DNA from 3 places in the Rossellomorea sp. DUT-2 genome. Region 1 is predicted to be linked to each of the others. Evidence: riboswitches for the same ligand, from Rfam matches in the RefSeq annotation. Region 1 holds a riboswitch; each other region holds the start of a gene.

Region 1 (4,293 bases):
GTAAGCAAAGATACATATAGACAAATGACTGACGAAATTTCCAGGTTCCTGAATGGCGGATACAAAGAGATCAAGAATCAATTAACGGTGAAAATGAATGAAGCAGCAGAGAATCTGGAATTTGAGAGAGCGAAGGAATTTCGTGATCAAATCCTTCACATTGAAGCGACAATGGAAAAGCAAAAGATGACCATGACCGATTTCACTGATCGGGATGTGTTCGGATATTCCGTTGATAAAGGCTGGATGTGTGTACAGGTATTCTTTGTACGTCAAGGTAAGCTCATTGAACGGGATGTGTCACTCTTCCCACTCTACAATGAACCCGAGGACGAATTTCTGACTTTCTTAGGTCAGTTTTATTCGAAATCCAATCATTTTAAGCCAAAGGAACTTTTTTTACCTGAGGAGATTGATGAAGAATTGGCGGCTAAGCTGATAGAGGTGAAAATCACCAAGCCTAGACGGGGAAAGAAGAAAGAATTGGTCAAGCTTGCGGAAAAGAATGCGAAACAGGCACTTGAAGAAAAGTTCGCCCTGATTGAAAGAGATGAAGAGCGGACGATTAAGGCGATCGAACGTCTAGGGGAGCATATGGGCATTTATACTCCCTTCCGTATCGAAGCATTTGATAACTCGAATATCCAAGGTTCGGATCCTGTGTCTGCGATGATCGTATTCCTTGACGGAAAGCCTGCGAAGAATGAGTATCGAAAGTATAAGATTAAAACCGTGAAAGGCCCTGATGATTATGAATCCATGAGGGAGGTCGTTCGCAGACGGTATACGAGAGTTCTAAAAGATGGTCTTCCTTTACCGGATCTCATCATTATCGATGGAGGAAAAGGGCAGATTGAAGCGGCGAGGGATGTCATTGAGAATGAGTTAGGGTTGGATATCCCGCTTGGCGGCCTTGCGAAAGACGATAAGCATCAGACGTCGGAACTGCTGTATGGGAATCCATTGCAAATCATCCCTCTGGGAAAGAGAAGCCAGGAATTCTACTTGCTGCAGCGGATCCAGGATGAAGTCCACCGATTTGCCATCACCTTCCACAGACAGCTCAGAGGAAAAAGCGCCTTCCAGTCCACCCTTGACGATATTGACGGCATCGGACCAAAACGAAAGAAACAGCTTCTTAAACACTTTGGCTCCATGAAGAAAATGAAAGAAGCCAGTGTGGAGGAATTTGTCGAAATAGGAATTCCTGAAGCTGTTGCAAAGGAATTGGTGCAGAAATTAAAATAGGGAATGTTAGAAATCAATGGAATGCTATTGAATAAGTTATTATTAGGTACGTGATGTTTATTGTTTGGTGTAGAAGTAATCCTTGAATTAGCAGAGTTGATTGGAGCGGAAGGTGCTCGACTCCTGCGGGAAACGCGTGGAAGTTGAGACCCCACAGGGCTTTAGCCCGAGGAGGCTCAACCCACGCCACGCGGAAAGCGAGCACCTGCAGCGGAAATCAACCACCGCATGCTCATTCAAAACAGCTCACGAATGAATAATAAAATGAAATATTGTTTCAATTAGACATTGAATCAATATTTCCCCTGTGCTATAATTAACGAAAATTTATAACATTATCACTTTTTAAAGTGGTGATAGAGGTGCGAACTTCAAAAGTACAGGTAAAGAGGAGTATGAGCTCTGTTGAGATGCCTGGAAAGGGGAGATTCGCCGAAGTGGTTTTGGTCTCATGCTGATTCCGCTGGTTCTACGTTTAAGAAATGTAGGATTGTCAAGATGATTCAATCTTGGAGAGCTATCTCACAATGCCCATGAACCTATTTAGTATGTTCTGCTGTATGTTCATTAAGCAATGAGATATTATTCTCATTGCTTTTTTTATTATCCAGCGCAGGTGATGAACCTGTTCCATGAACGTTTTAGGATGATTGTGATTGTACTCTTCACCATCAAAAAATGAGTCTTAACGAAGCACTCGATTGAGAAAGAGGGAGAAGCTGTGAGTATTATTGTTCAAAAATTCGGTGGGACTTCAGTAGGTTCTGTGGAAAGAATTCAAAATGTTGCGTCAAGAATCGCAGAAGAAAAAGAAAGAGGAAATGATGTTGTGGTCGTCGTATCCGCCATGGGGAAAACGACGGATACACTCGTTGGATTGGCAAGGGAAATTACATCGCAGCCAAGTAAGAGAGAAATGGATATGCTTCTTTCTACAGGAGAGCAGGTCACCATTTCGCTTCTCACGATGGCCCTGATTCAATCCGGACATGATGCCATCTCTTTCACAGGCTGGCAGGCAGGGATCGAGACGGAATCCGTTCACAGTAATGCAAGGATCACCAATATTCATACTGAAAAGATGATGAGTCACCTTCAATCGGGAAGAGTGGTGATCGTAGCAGGATTCCAAGGGATGACTGAAGCGGGGGAAATTACAACTCTCGGTCGTGGCGGATCGGATACAACCGCCGTTGCGATCGCGGCTGCCTTGAAAGCAGAACGCTGTGATATTTATACAGATGTAGACGGGGTATACACAACGGACCCGCGTTATATTAATGGAGCACGAAAGTTACCGTCCATTTCCTATGATGAAATGTTGGAACTGGCTAATTTAGGGGCCGGAGTCCTGCATCCACGGGCAGTGGAATTTGCCAAGAATTATCAAATTCCGTTAGAGGTCAGATCCAGTATTGAAAAAGTTGAAGGAACGTATATTGAGGAGGAAGCAAGCATGGAACAAAACCTGATCGTGAGAGGCGTAGCCTTTGAAGGGGAAATCACCCGTGTAACTGTATTTGGACTAGGAAACGCATTAACGGGACTATCTTCAGTGTTTACGACCTTAGCCAAAAATCACCTGAATGTAGATATTATCATTCAAAGCCAGACCGATCAGAATACGACCAATTTATCATTCTCTATTAAAGAACAAGACTTGGAGGAAACCCTTGCTGTTCTGGAACGGAACAAAGAGCCATTGGGCTTTACCCATGTTGAGCATGAAAGTGAGCTTGCAAAAGTATCAATCGTCGGCTCCGGTATGATCTCCAATCCAGGGGTGGCGGCGGAAATGTTCGAAGTGCTGGCTCAAAACGACATCGTGGTGAAAATGGTCAGCACGTCTGAAATCAAAGTATCGGCAGTCGTAGACGAGAAAAATATGCAAAAAGCAGCAGGCGTCCTACATACTGCCTTTAACCTGGACGCGGTGAAGATGGAAGAAATCACGTTATAATACTAAAGTAGCAATGAAAGGGACAAGTGAAAAAGGGTTGCCCCATCGATTGGGGCAACCCTTTATTAAAGTATTAGTTATAGGTTGTGCAGGGACTATTCTACTTTATCTTTCTCGTCCCATCTTACAATCACTTTCACTGACTGACTTCGTTTATGTAGTTCGTCGGCAGCTTCTGCCACACACTTCTTTTGTAACTGTACTTGTTCGGCTAGAAAGCCCGTTTCCAGTTTGAATGTTACATCCGACTTTAAGGCAAGGCGTCGTTCTAACACCGGTCCGCTTATTTCATAGGTCATCTCATTCTTTTTTTGTTCCAGCAGTGTAAGAGTTCCCCAGCCGGCTTCAGCGAAGAACGATATCAGTTCCTCTGATGACTGAAGGGGGAATTTCCGAGAGAGCTGTTTTCCACCCCAGTATAATATATCGGGAGTATGCTTTCCTAAAATTTCTGGAATCAATATGTCACGTAACATTTCATATCCGAAGATTGGAACGGACGGTTGTTGTACTTCTTCTTTTTTCTGTTCCAAGTAAATCCCCTCTTTCTATAAAACTATTATATACATGAAAAGGGGATTTATCATCCCATACCTTGAAAAATGACCTTGGGATATTTTGGTGATATAACTTTTATTTAAAATTTATTTGAATTTTCGAACATTTAACGGGACGATACCTCATCTTTTCTGTTATCAATAAATTGAAAATATTTTTGCGGTATTGTCGAAATTATGTATACGTTTTCTTGACGCTTCCACTCCTTGGGAGTAAAATGAACATGTCACATTATTGTTACAATATAAAATATGTATCGTCGTCTAGTCATTCTAAAAATGCATTAGAAAACGAATTCATATTTTATCATTAAGGGGGGTAAATCATGGCTGGAAATCGAGAATTTAATTATCGCAGGCTTCATTCATTGCTAGGTGTTATTCCAGTTGGATTATTTTTAACACAACATTTAGTCGTGAACCATTTTGCCACTGGCGGGGAAGAATCATTTAACCAGGCGGCACACTTCATGGAAAGTTTACCTTTCCGTTATATCCTTGAAATTTTTATCATCTTCCTTCCATTGT
Region 2 (4,293 bases), on a different contig from region 1:
CGTCAAATCGTGTATATCGGAAAGCCATGCTTCCACATCAAGCGCTGGAGGTATTATATGCAGGAAGCGGTACTCTGTTTGATGCAAATGTGATTGAAGCCTTCAGGTCTTCTGTGGCCATGTATCCGAATGGGATGGTTGTCGAGCTGAATGATGGCCGAAAAGGAATTGTGACCGATCAAAATAAAGGTGTAACGGATCGACCGGTGATTCGGATCATCGAAGAAGATGGACAGGAAATACAAACGCCTTATGCCATGGATTTAAGTACGGAATTAGATAAGGTGATTACCGGATTTGATCCGGATTATGAACCCCAATCTCTTAAAATTAAATAATTTTTTTGCGTTAAACCCCTCTTACTTTGCATACAAATAGCTTGTAAGGGGGGATTTTTTTGTCAAAGTTTAAAACATACAAACCCCGAAGAGGAGGGCCGCTGCCTTTTCGTTATGTGATGATCATCACGATTCTATTCTTTATGATTTCGACTGGATTCGGATTGTGGATCATTAACAAAGGTTTGAAACCGACACTGCTTGCGTATGCTGAAACTCAAACCAGTAGGATCGGTACGTTGGTTATCAATAAAGCGATAAACAAAAAAATTGCCGATGTTCTTGATATTTCGGATATAACCGAAGAAGTAAAGAATACAGAAGGCGACATTGTTTCATTTAAATATAATACTCAAACCATCAACCGGGTTCAGGCAGAAATCACCAACTTAGTTCAACAAAACCTGCAAGAAGCAGAAGAGGGAAATTTAGAAAACCTTGAATTTATTACCGAAGTGGAAATTGATGAAGGAAAGTCTAAAGCAGCGAAAGGGATCACTTACTCGGTGCCTCTAGGTCAAGCGACCAACAACGTGTTACTCGGTAACCTTGGTCCAAAAGTGCCGATTCGCTTCCATTCGATCGGAGATGTCCGTTCTGATATTAAAACTACGGTAGAGCAATTCGGAATTAATAATGCCGTTGTGAAAGTGTTTGTGGAGCTTGAAGTCAATGTCCAGATCATCATTCCATTTGCAACGAAAACCGAAACCATCAAGCAGGATATCCTTGTTGCCATGGGTACCGTTCACTTGGATGTACCGCAGTTTTATAACAATGGTGGAGGAGAATCCAGTCCTTCCATTGAAATTCCCACAAATTAGTCAAGAAAAAAAGTTGTCAAAAGAATGATAGTTTGTTATATTAATAAAGAAAATTTTATAACACACCACATCATCAGTCCGATGGGGTAGAGGCGCAGAGTTCAAGAGTAAGCTGTTTGAGAATGACAACTGTGAGAACAGATGAAAGGGAACTTTTGCCGAAGTAAATATACATGTCGAATGTGTATTTGCTGGGGTTATCTTGAAGAAGGATAACACTGTCATTATAGGGGAATCTCTATAATGGGGAGCTACAGATCGTGATGGAGCACTTAAATTACTTACTAAGGTAATGATAGCTTCTCTATCGTTGCCTTTTTTTATTATCCTCTATCATGCTACGATGGTTCCCCCCTATCAAATAGGAGGAGGACATTATGGAAAACACGATTTACTCACTATTACCACCCCTTTTAGCCATTCTTATGGTTATACTTACGAGACGGGTTCTACTTTCACTGGGAGTAGGAATCGTTGCGTCTGCCTTTCTGTTAGCAGATTTCTCAATTACGAAAACATTAAGCTTTATGTGGGACGCCTTTAAAGGCATCTTTGTCGCAGATGGAGCACTCAACACCTGGAATGTCTATATTATTTTCTTCTTACTCATTCTTGGTGTCATCACAGCATTTGTGAATATTTCCGGCGGTAGCCGCGCATTCGGTGAATGGGCGATGAAACGTGTGAAAACGAGAAAAGGGGCGCAGCTTCTTGCAGCCGTTTTAGGTATCATAATTTTTATTGATGACTATTTTAACGCCCTTGCCGTTGGACAGGTTTCGAGACCCATTACGGATCGTCACAAAATTTCACGTGCGAAACTGGCCTATATCATCGACTCGACATCGGCACCCATTTGTGTCGTTTCTCCAATCTCAAGTTGGGGAGCGTACATCATCGGTATTATCGGTTCGATTCTGGCTACACACAGTATCACAGAGTACACAGCATTTTCGGCCTTCGTTCAAATGATTCCGATGAACCTTTATGTCTGGGCAGCTGTCCTGCTTGTCATCATGGTTGCTGCTAAAGGCCTGGACTTTGGAAAGATGAAAGAGCATGAAGTCAGAGCCCTTGAAACGGGAGCCCTTTATGATCCTGAAAAAGAGATTCCAGGCGAATTGAAGAATGATCTGCCTGTCAGCTCGAAAGGATCAGTAGGTGATCTTGTCTGGCCAATTGTAGCTCTTGTTATCGGTACGATTGGAATGATGCTCTGGACAGGATATCAAGCAGTAGGATCGTTTGACATCCTGCCGATTTTTGAAAATACAGATGTAACGAAATCATTATTATATGGTGGGTTATTCGGTCTCCTTGTTGCACTGATTTTCTTCCTTCGTCAAGTCAGCTTGAAAGGAATCGAAGGGAAAGCCGTTGGAACAGCAGTAGTGGAAGGGATCAAATCCATGCTGCCAGCCGTTTACATCCTTATCTTCGCCTGGACGATCGTCACATTGATCGATCAATTGCAAACGGGTACGTACCTTGCGGGTCTGGTTGAACAATCAAGCTTACCGATGCAGGCACTTCCTGTCATCTTGTTCTTAGTTGCCGGAATCATGGCATTCTCGACGGGAACCTCATGGGGGTCTTTCGGAATCTTACTTCCGATCGCCGGTGAAATTGCTGCAGCGACAGATGTAAGCATCTTACTTCCTGCGATGGCAGCTGTTTTAGCTGGATCCGTATTGGGAGATCACTGTTCTCCAATTTCGGATACAACCATCCTTTCCTCTACAGGAGCAGGAAGCAACCATATCGATCACGTTCTTACACAGCTTCCATATGCATTAATCGGAGCGGTTGCTGCATCGATTGGATACCTTGTATTAGGATTCACTGGAAGTACGCTGTTCGGTCTCGGTGTTGTGATCATATTAATCGTCGCATTCGCTTTTCTGTTTGGTGAAAAAGCAAAACCCGCTGTTTCAGAACAATAATTAAATGAAAAACCAGGAGCTTATCGGCTTCTGGTTTTTTAGTATGTATTCGTATTGATGTCAGGGTATCTACTAAAACACGTGGTGGTATCCCAAAACCCAACTCAACCTTTCCGATCATCAATTCTTCATGGTTCGACAAAATTCTTATAGTGAAATAGTACCTGTCCCGATTAGAAAAAATCTCTCTATATGCTTCAAAATAGCTTTGACAATTGCCTTGGAACTAGCTATACTGACTGTAGATTATAAATAATCTGAAAATATAAAAATTTCGAATACCTTAATATGGTAGTTGAAAAGAACTAGGGGGGAACCAACATGGAGAAACGTGCCCAGTTTGGAACACGAGCAGGATTTATTCTAGCTGCTGTTGGATCAGCAATCGGTTTGGGAAACATTTGGCGTTTTCCAGCAGTAGCGTATGAAAATGGTGGAGGAGCATTCTTTATTCCGTATTTATTCGCTCTTCTTACAGCAGGTATTCCATTATTAGTGCTTGAATTTACGTTAGGTCATAAGTACCGTGGGTCGGCACCACTATCTTATTTCCGTCTGAATAGGAAATCAGAGTGGCTTGGCTGGTGGCAAGTATTAATCGCATTTGTCATTTCTACCTATTATGCCGTCATTATCGCATGGGCGATGTCGTACAGTGTGTTTTCTTTCAATTTAGGTTGGGGGAAGGATACAGAGTCATTCTTATTCAATGACTATTTGAAGCTGACGGTTGATCCCGGTCAGACAGGCAGTATCGTTCCTGGAGTATTCATTCCGCTTGTATTGGTATGGGTGATTACATTAGGGATTCTTTTCAAAGGTGTAAAGAAGGGAATCGAAGTAGCGAATAAGATCTTTATTCCGGCACTAGTTATTTTATTCTTAATAATTGTTGTTCGCGCTTTAACATTACCTGGAGCATTGGATGGTTTAGATGCTTTCTTCAAACCGGATTTCAGCAAAATAGCTGACCCTGGTGTTTGGGTAGCGGCTTACGGACAAATTTTCTTCAGCTTATCCATCGCATTCGCGATTATGATTACGTATTCCAGTTACCTTCCTAAGAAATCGGATATTACAAATAACGCATTCATCACGGGTTTCAGTAACTCAGGGTTCGAATTGCTGGCAGGTATTGGAGTATTTGCTGCTTTAGGCTTCATGGCTCAATCTCAAGGTGTAGGGGTT
Region 3 (4,293 bases), on a different contig from region 1:
ACATCACCAGTGATGAGGGTGATGGAATGTTCCCCTTCGATGGCTTCATTCTTATCAACATTAGACTCCTCGAGTTCCTTCCCCTTGGAAGAGATACCGAGTGCATCTACCTGGAACATCGAACCTGAAATCATCGTCGCAGCAATCGATCCAACCAGAAGTGGCTTCACGTTAAGTTTTTTCATGAACATTCTCCTATTCTATTCATTTCGTCAGTTGATTGATTCATATGAGTAGACTCTTGCTGAGGGAAAAATAAAGAAGGTATGTAGTCCTATAAAATGCAGATAAAGAAATAGACTACTAGGTTCAGATTCTGTCCGTGATCACCTACCTTTTACAAAGTCGCCTGCCTCTCCCTGGATGCAAACTTGTTTCTCTAGGAGTAATTTTGTATGTCTGTGGCTAATTAAATTGTAAGTCTCAGTACAGTCATTTCTCAATAGGGGTTATTTTCAGGGAATAGAGAACTATTCTCAAAGTGACCATTGATTTCCATTCAACTTATTTATGAAAAATGATATAAGAAGGTGCTGAGCCATTCTGACAATGTAACAAGCTAAGGGAGCATTTGAAGGGCATCATTCCATCGTATACGTTCGGTCTGTAAAAGTTTCAGCTCCATATTCGGTAAGCGATGAGTACAGTCCAATTAGCATATCTCAACCTGCCTAAAGTCCCGTGAAATGATATTGAAAAGGGTCGTATCCTGTTCCATTTTTGTAGTCAGAATAATAGAGGGAAAAAACATTTTGAGAGTTGGGTTCGGAATAGCGTTTATAAATAGATGAAAAAGAAGGCTGCATCTCATTAGACGCAAGCCTTCCCAATGTACGAAACCTTTACTTATCGACTGAAATCCTCTTTCACCTGCACAGGATTGTTTGAGTAATTTCTGTTATTTTCAATTTTATTTCAATCCGAAAGGAAAGCCCTCCCTATTTACCGGTCATTTCGAACTAAATCTGCATACGATTCACGTTCAATTACGACCCGTGATTCCCCATCTTTTACAAACACAACGGCCGGGCGGGGAATACGGTTATAGTTACTCGCCATGGAATACCCGTAAGCCCCTGTACTAAAGACAGCAAGGATATCACCGTAATTCGTCGGCGGCAGCATCAAATCCCAGATGAGCATGTCACCTGATTCGCAGCACTTGCCGGCGATGCTCACAAGCTCCGTGCATTCTTCTTGCGGACGGTTGGCCAGGACCGCATGGTATTTGGCCTGATACAAAGCGGGACGGATATTATCCGTCATCCCCCCGTCAATGGCTACATATGTGCGCACATCAGGAATGATTTTCTTTGAACCAACTTTATACAACGTAGTCCCCGCTTCTGCTACCATGCTTCTGCCCGGCTCCACCCATACTTCAGGGAGAGGATATTCATTCTCTGCAAAATAGGTCTTCACACTATCGGTAATAGATTTCACATAAGTTGGAATCGGCAAGGGCTGGTCTTCTTCCGTGTACCGGACACCAAATCCACCACCGATATTCAGCACCGGCATCGTTGCGCCTAAATCAATCCGGATCCGCTGCATGAAATCAGCCAATACCTGGATCGCCTGATCAAAGCCTTCCCGTTCAAAGATTTGGGATCCGATATGGGAATGGAGGCCGAGCAATGAGAAGTAAGGCTTTCTGATTGCAAGCTGAATCGCAGTGGCCGCCTGTCCATTGGAAATGCTGAATCCAAATTTCGAATCCTCCTGTCCCGTCGTGATGTACTCATGGGTATGGGCTTCCACGCCCGGTGTGACCCTGATCAGGATCTGAACCTCTTGCTCCCGCTCTTTTGCCAGGTCATGCAGCAGTTCAAGTTCGAGGAAACTATCGACGACAAAGCATCCAATTTCAGCTTCAAGAGCCATTAGCAGCTCCTCTTCGGACTTGTTGTTCCCGTGAAAATGGATGCGTGCTGCAGGGAAGCCTGCCTCCAATGCCGTATACAATTCCCCGCCTGAGACAACATCCAGGGATAGGTTTTCTTGTTCCGCCAGGCGCACCATTTCTTTACAAAGAAACGCTTTACTCGCATAAGCCACCTGGTACTGCAATCCGCTTTCTTTAAATGCATCCCGGAACAATTTCGCATTTCCGCGGATCATTCCTTCATCGTATACCATTAAAGGCGTCCCATAGGTTTCGACCAACTCACCCGTACTCATGCCACCGATTTCAAGATCCCCATTTACATTCACATCAACTGTACTCATATCCTAAACTCCTTTAGACTCTCTAAAAAACACAAAAAACCGTATGAAGCAGATGCTCATACGGTTTTTCATCAAAGTTCACGGAAACAAGATGAAGACAATGTATTAACATCTCTTCAATAGTGCTCCACAACTTTTGCATTGTGACAGTCCAACATTTCTTCAATGCTGGCCCAACAAAAAATAGAATTGGCTATTTTCTGCTTCGGCGATCTGCCTTTCCCAACTTATCTCAGAATCCATTATTCTCAAAGAAGGTACTCATCATCCTCGCGCCTCTATTATCAGAGAGTGACGTATTATTTTGTTTGAATTACTATACCATTCTCTTGAAAAGTTTGTCAATTGGTTTTTGAGAGAGAAATAGGCAAAATCCCCGGAAGATAGCCCGGGGATTTCGTGGATCATTTTATTTCAGATTGATTTCGAACGGTTTCATTTTGAGCGGCTCATCATTTCTGCTCAATGTCTCGAATGGAACAATTAGAGAGTAGTCCTCAAGGTTGGCATCCTGAGACAATGTAAAAGTGGATTGAAAACGGAGAGTACCCTTATCCACTGTTTTCGTTTTATCACTTCTGATCATATGATTCAACATCTCATTATAATCCAGTTCATTCTTGGCATTTCTTTTTATATCTTGTGATGGGATCACCTGAACGAATTGAGCGAAATTCTCTAAAATATCATGTTTGAATTGTTCTTCTTTAATGGCATCGATGGTGAAGTCCACTGTCACCTTCCCTTTTTCGTTTTGGATATCTTGTACCATTACCTGATAACCAAAACGTGAACTCTTCATCTGGAATGGAGGTGAATCCTTTAGTGTGATGATGCCGTCTTCATCTACTAGCTCCATATCAGCTTGGACCTTCAGCGAATGTGCCTTATCACTGAGTTTACTAGTGAACAGCTCCCTGACAGTCTTTTGATAATCACCGTCAACTTCTTTGATATTTAGTGTCTCTGCACTGGACTTTGATAACCGGTTCCCTAAGTCATCAAACACGACCAGATTTACCGTATCCTTCTCAGACTCCACCGAATATGTATACTCCAGTGTAGTGGTAGCTTTTCCTTTAGTGATGGATGTCACTTGCAGCTCAAATTTACCATCCTGCGAATCTGTCCTTATATCTGTATGGATCGTTTCAGATGGAATCCTCTCAACCGGTACATCAAAGGTCCAGGTACCGTTCACATCTGCCATATGGGTAAACGTTAACGGAAGGGTGAAGTTTTCCGGCGGTTCTTTCCCATCCCGATAAAATTCGATCGAGCCTATGAACTCATCCCCGTCTTTTTTAAGACCCGAACTTCCCGATCCCCATTGTTTCTGATCCTTCCCGTCGAAGAGGTGGTAGCTATAGCCACTCACCGGACGATTTCCTTCGTCCATATGTTCGATGGAAAGGTCATCACCCTTCGCCTTGAAGGTTACTCCGATAACGTTCCCGTCATAATATGTGCTTGTGATTGTCACATCGACGCCGCTTGAGGTGGCAGCCTGATTAACTTCCGTCACTTTATCGCTGAAATAGAGTTCTTTTCCGACATCAGAACCGACTTTTTCATAAATGCCACCCAGTACAGGCAACTTAGCCAGTGCATTGTTCACAGGTGAGAATAGGAAGCCCGATACGAGTACCATGGAGGCAGCAGCTGTGATAAAGGCGGCACTTATCTTGGCCGTTTTTTTCCGGACCTTTTGTTTTCTGCCTTCTTGGATCCCTATTGAAATCGCCTCAAAAACCTCTTCCTTTGGTACCTCGATACTGTTCATTTCTTCCTCAAACCATTTTTTGTCCATACTGATTCACTCCTTCCAACAGCTTTCTCAATTCCAATTTCGCACGGTGAAGATACGTCTTAACCGTCCCTTCAGGCGTATCCATTGTTTCTGAAATCATCTTGATTGACTGACCCTGAAAGTAAAATAAGATAATGACTGTTTGATAGTGCTGATTCAAGGATGCCATGGCCGTGATTAAATCGATCCGCCCCTCTACATCCGTTTCATCTGTAGTGAGGGCATTGGCGAGAAAATCATCCCCCGTCAGAACA

What was found. A riboswitch is a leader RNA that binds a small molecule or an ion and turns the genes downstream of it on or off. The one in region 1 is predicted to bind lysine.
Region 2: another riboswitch for lysine. It lies ahead of ACOSV2_RS17245 (Na+/H+ antiporter NhaC family protein); the one in region 1 lies ahead of ACOSV2_RS10030 (aspartate kinase).
Region 3: another riboswitch for lysine. It lies ahead of lysA (diaminopimelate decarboxylase); the one in region 1 lies ahead of ACOSV2_RS10030 (aspartate kinase).

Annotation. Positions count from the first base shown of each region.
Region 1 covers NZ_JBQPEO010000002.1:836,276-840,568, reverse strand. The annotation lists gene uvrC (excinuclease ABC subunit UvrC) at 1-1,248, shown strand, start outside; lysine riboswitch at 1,598-1,776, shown strand; gene ACOSV2_RS10030 (aspartate kinase) at 1,970-3,208, shown strand; gene ACOSV2_RS10025 (YslB family protein) at 3,304-3,741, opposite strand; gene ACOSV2_RS10020 (succinate dehydrogenase cytochrome b558 subunit) at 4,092-4,293, shown strand, end outside.
Region 2 covers NZ_JBQPEO010000004.1:400,779-405,071, forward strand. The annotation lists gene ACOSV2_RS17235 (HD-GYP domain-containing protein) at 1-338, shown strand, start outside; gene yunB (sporulation protein YunB) at 398-1,162, shown strand; lysine riboswitch at 1,242-1,424, shown strand; gene ACOSV2_RS17245 (Na+/H+ antiporter NhaC family protein) at 1,540-3,105, shown strand; gene ACOSV2_RS17250 (sodium-dependent transporter) at 3,427-4,293, shown strand, end outside.
Region 3 covers NZ_JBQPEO010000003.1:670,784-675,076, reverse strand. The annotation lists gene ACOSV2_RS14370 (S8 family peptidase) at 1-185, opposite strand, end outside; gene lysA (diaminopimelate decarboxylase) at 943-2,229, opposite strand; lysine riboswitch at 2,342-2,518, opposite strand; gene ACOSV2_RS14360 (DUF4179 domain-containing protein) at 2,639-4,039, opposite strand; gene ACOSV2_RS14355 (sigma-70 family RNA polymerase sigma factor) at 4,020-4,293, opposite strand, start outside.